DNA from 2 places in the Streptomyces sp. NPDC024017 genome. Region 2 is predicted to be linked to the other one. Evidence: riboswitches for the same ligand, from Rfam matches in the RefSeq annotation. Region 2 holds a riboswitch; the other holds the start of a gene.
The links. Region 2 has a riboswitch for S-adenosylmethionine ahead of AB0G20_RS30710 (aminotransferase class V-fold PLP-dependent enzyme). Riboswitches for the same ligand answer to the same signal wherever they lie in the genome.

Region 1: linked by a shared signal. The riboswitch ahead of thrC (threonine synthase) and the one ahead of AB0G20_RS30710 (aminotransferase class V-fold PLP-dependent enzyme) in region 2 are both predicted to bind S-adenosylmethionine.

Annotation. Positions count from the first base shown of each region.
Region 1 covers NZ_JBEZYZ010000006.1:79,451-81,645, forward strand. Annotated here, with positions in the region: gene AB0G20_RS17425 (glucosyl-3-phosphoglycerate synthase) at 1-917, opposite strand, end outside; SAM riboswitch class I at 1,098-1,254, shown strand; gene thrC (threonine synthase) at 1,273-2,195, shown strand, end outside.
Region 2 covers NZ_JBEZYZ010000012.1:310,920-313,114, reverse strand. Annotated here, with positions in the region: gene trpD (anthranilate phosphoribosyltransferase) at 1-844, shown strand, start outside; SAM riboswitch class IV at 930-1,046, shown strand; gene AB0G20_RS30710 (aminotransferase class V-fold PLP-dependent enzyme) at 1,179-2,195, shown strand, end outside.

The sequences.
Region 1 (2,195 bases), on a different contig from region 2:
GCGATGTCCACCATCGGCGGACGCTCCTCGGTGTCCACGGAGTACGTCCGCGGCTCGAAGCCGTCCTCGGCCCGCTCGAACTGCGTCAGGGACGGCCGGATCAGATGCCCGCGGGCCAGCCGCAGCTGGGCCGTGCGGTAGATCGCGGCGGCCATCCGGCCCAGCGCCTGACCGTCCTGGTGCCGGTGCTTGCGCACCCCGACGTCCACCTGGGCGAGGGCGTCCAGCCCCACCAGGTGCAGGGCGTCGACCAGCATGCCCAGCTCCACGCCGTACCCGACGGGGAACGGCAGCTGCTCCAGCAGCGAGCGGCGGGCCGCGTACTCGCCGCCGAGCGGCTGCACGAAGCCGGCCAGCTGCGGCCAGTGCATGTTGAGCAGCGGCCTGGCCATCAGCTCGGTGACCCGGCCGCCCTGCCCGGCGGCACCGGAGAGCGGCCGGTCGTACATGGCCTTCACCAGGTCCACGTCCGGATCCGTGAGCAGCGGGCCCACGATCCCCGAGACGAAGTCGGAGGAGAAGTCCCTGAGGTCCGCGTCGACGAAGCAGACGACGTCCCCGCGGGTGACGAGCAGCGAGCGCCACAGCACCTCGCCCTTGCCGGGCACGGCGGGCAGGCGCGGGAGTATCTCGTCCCGGTGCACCACCCGCGCGCCCGCGGCGGCGGCCACCTCGGACGTACGGTCGGTCGAGCCGGAGTCGACGACGACCAGCTCGTCGACGAGCGGGACCTGCCGCATCAGGTCGTGGCGGATCACGGCGACGATGTCGCCGACCGTCGCCTCCTCGTTGAGGGCGGGCAGCACGACGCTGACCGTCTGGCCCGTGCGCTGTTTGGCGGCCAGGATCTTATGGAGCGGGCGTTCGTTCGCGGACCAGGAACGGGTGCTCAGCCAGCGCTCGACTTCTTCCAGCACCGTGGCGGCTCCTCTGCGTTCTCCAGGCGGGACGGACTGCCCGCCGCGGTAGCGGCTGACGGGTACAGTCATCTCGCGGTTCGGACGACTATCTCAACTGTCCTGGTCGTCGGTTACAGTCTTGAACAAGGCGGATGACCATCGCATGTCCGGGGTCGCCCGCCGCCTACAACCACATACAGCTCATCCAGAGGGGCAGAGGGAAACGGCCCGTTGAAGCCCCGGCAACCCTCCAGTCGGTACTCGTAGGTCACTGTCGACCACCTGCGCGAGGCTCCCGGCTAGGGAAGGTGCCAAATCCGTCTCACGGCGAGATGCGTCGTGAGGAAGATGAGGAGAAAGGGCCTCGCCTCACATGGCTGTGCAGACTGTTGCAAGCACCACTGACTCCACCGTAGACCTGGGTCCCGCGGCTGCCCTGAGCTGCCGCGAGTGCGGTCACCGCGTACCCCTCGGCCCGGTCTTCGCCTGCGAGGAGTGTTTCGGCCCGCTGGAGATCGCCTACGACTTCTCGGCGTACGACACCGAGGAGCTCCGCAAGCAGATCGAAGCGGGTCCCGCGAACATCTGGCGTTACGCCCCGCTGCTGCCCGTCCCGGCCGACGTGGCGGACAAGCCGAACATCAACCCCGGCTGGACCAAGCTCGTCAAGGCCGACAACCTGGCGCGCGAGCTCGGTGTCGAGGCCGGCAAGCTCTTCGTCAAGGACGACTCCGGCAACCCGACGCACTCCTTCAAGGACCGCGTCGTCGCCCAGGCCCTGGAGGCCGCCCGCGCCTTCGGCTTCACCACCCTCTCCTGCTCCTCCACCGGCAACCTCGCCGGTGCGGTGGGTGCCGCCGCGGCCCGCGCCGGCTTCCGCTCCTGCGTGTTCATCCCGCACGACCTGGAGCAGGGCAAGGTCGTCATGGCCGCGGTCTACGGCGGTGAGCTCGTCGGCATCCAGGGCAACTACGACGACGTGAACCGCTTCTGCTCCGAGCTGATCGGCGACCCCGCCGGCGAGGGCTGGGGCTTCGTCAACGTCAACCTCCGGCCGTACTACGCGGAGGGCTCCAAGACCCTCGCGTACGAGATCTGCGAGCAGCTCGGCTGGCGGCTGCCGGACCAGATCGTGGTGCCGATCGCCTCCGGCTCGCAGCTCACGAAGATCGACAAGGGTCTGCAGGAGCTGATCAAGCTCGGTCTGGTCGAGGACAAGCCGTACAAGATCTTCGGTGCGCAGGCCGAAGGCTGCTCGCCGGTGTCGACGGCCTTCAAGGCCGGCCACGACGTCGT
Region 2 (2,195 bases):
CACGATGTACGAGCACGCCAACGTGATCGAGGTGCCCGGGGCGACGGTCGACATCGTCGGCACGGGCGGCGACGGCGCCAAGACGGTCAACATCTCCACGATGTCCTCGATCGTCGTCGCCGGCACCGGCGCGAAGGTCGTCAAGCACGGCAACCGGGCCGCGTCCTCGGCGTCCGGGGCCTCCGACGTGCTGGAGAAGCTCGGCGTCAACCTGGAACTGCCGCTGCCCCGCGTCGCCGAGGTCGCCGAGGAGGCCGGGATCACCTTCTGCTTCGCGGTGAAGTTCCACCCGGCGCTGCGGCACGCGGGCGCGGCTCGCGGCCAGTTGGGCATCCGCACGGTGTTCAACGCCCTCGGCCCGCTCACCAACCCGGCCCGGGTCCGCGCCCAGGCCGTCGGTGTCGCGGACCCGCGCATGGCGCCGATCGTCGCGGGCGTCTTCGCCGAGCGCGGCAACTCCTCCCTGGTCTTCCGGGGCGACGACGGCCTGGACGAGCTGACCACCACGGCCACCTCCCGGGTGTGGATCGTCCGGGGCGGCCAGGTGACCGAGGAGACCTTCGACCCGCGTGACGTGGGCCTCGAGCTGGTCCCCGTGGAGGCGCTGCGCGGCGCGGACGCCTCCTACAACGCCGAGGTCGCCCGCCGTCTGCTGGACGGCGAGACCGGCCCGGTCCGCGAGGCGGTCCTGCTGAACTCGGCGGCGGCCCTGGTGGCCCTGGAGCCCACGACCGCGCCGCTGGCCGAGCAGATCCGCGCCGGGATGGTGAAGGCGGCCGAGTCGATCGACTCGGGGGCGGCGAAGCGGACGCTGGAGCGCTGGGTGGCCGCGAGCAACACGTAGCGGACCCCGTAGGCGAAAGGACCGGCGTCCCGCGATCCGGACTCGGGTTGCGGGACGCCGATCTTTTCGCGTACTTTCCTGATCAGGTCATGAGTGACAGTCATGAGGCCCCGGCCGACTGTCCGGCAACCCTCCGTCCGTGGCGGGGTGCCCCGGGTGAAGACCAGGCCGTAGGCAGCGAGGTCTACGGCAAGCGCGGACCCCTCGCGATACCAGGGGTCCTGGTCGTCGAGGAGTTCTTCCGTGAGCAAGCGAATGCGATAGGGCCGCAGAGCCCCGCCTCCGCACACCCTTCTTCTCTCTCACCCCCCCTGTCTCTCACGGGAGTTCCGCCATGTCTGTCTCCACCGCTGCCGTCGCCCCGTCCGTTTGTGCCCCGCTGCCCGTTCTGGGACGGGATGTCACCGTGCCGCTCGTGACCGGCGGCGAGGTCACCTACGCCGCGCTCGACTACGCCGCCAGCGCCCCCGCACTCCAGCGGGTCTGGGACGACGTCGCCGCCTACGCGCCGTACTACGGCAGCGTGCACCGCGGTGCCGGGTACCTCTCCCAGCTGTCCACCGACCTGTTCGAGAACGCCCGCCGGACCGTCGCCGAGTTCCTCGACTGCCGCGAGGGCGACCAGGTCGTGTTCACCCGGTCGACCACCGACTCCCTCAACCTCCTCGCCGCCGCGCTCCCCGCCGACTGCCAGGTCTTCGTCTTCGAGACCGAGCACCACGCCTCCCTGCTGCCCTGGCGAGGCGCCCGCGTCACCTGCCTCGACGCCCCGCGCAGCCCCCGTGAGGCCGTCGAGACCCTGGAGCGCGCCCTCGCCGCCCGGGACCCCTACGGCCCGGCCCTGGTCTGCGTCACCGGCGCCTCGAACGTCACCGGCGAGCTGTGGCCCGTACGGGAGCTCGCTGCCGCCGCGCACGCCCGCGGCGCACGGATCGTGCTGGACGCCGCCCAACTGGCCCCGCATCACCCGGTGTCCGTCGCGGACCTCGACGTCGACTGGGTCGCCTTCTCCGGGCACAAGCTGTACGCACCCTTCGGCGCGGGCGTCCTGGCCGGGCGGGCCGACTGGCTGCGCGCGGCCGAGCCGTACCTCGCGGGCGGCGGCGCCAGCCGCAAGGTCAGCCGGCGCGAGGACGGGGGAGTGGACGTGGAGTGGCACGACAGCGCCGCCCGCCACGAGGCCGGGTCGCCCAACGTCATCGGCGCCTATGCCGTCGCCTCGGCCTGCAAGGCGCTGGCCGAGGCCGGCTTCGACACCCTCGTCGCCCGTGAGCAGTACCTGGTCCGCGCGGTGCGGGAGGGACTCGCCGACGTCCCTCAGGTGCGGTTCCTGTCCCTCTTCGGGGACGAC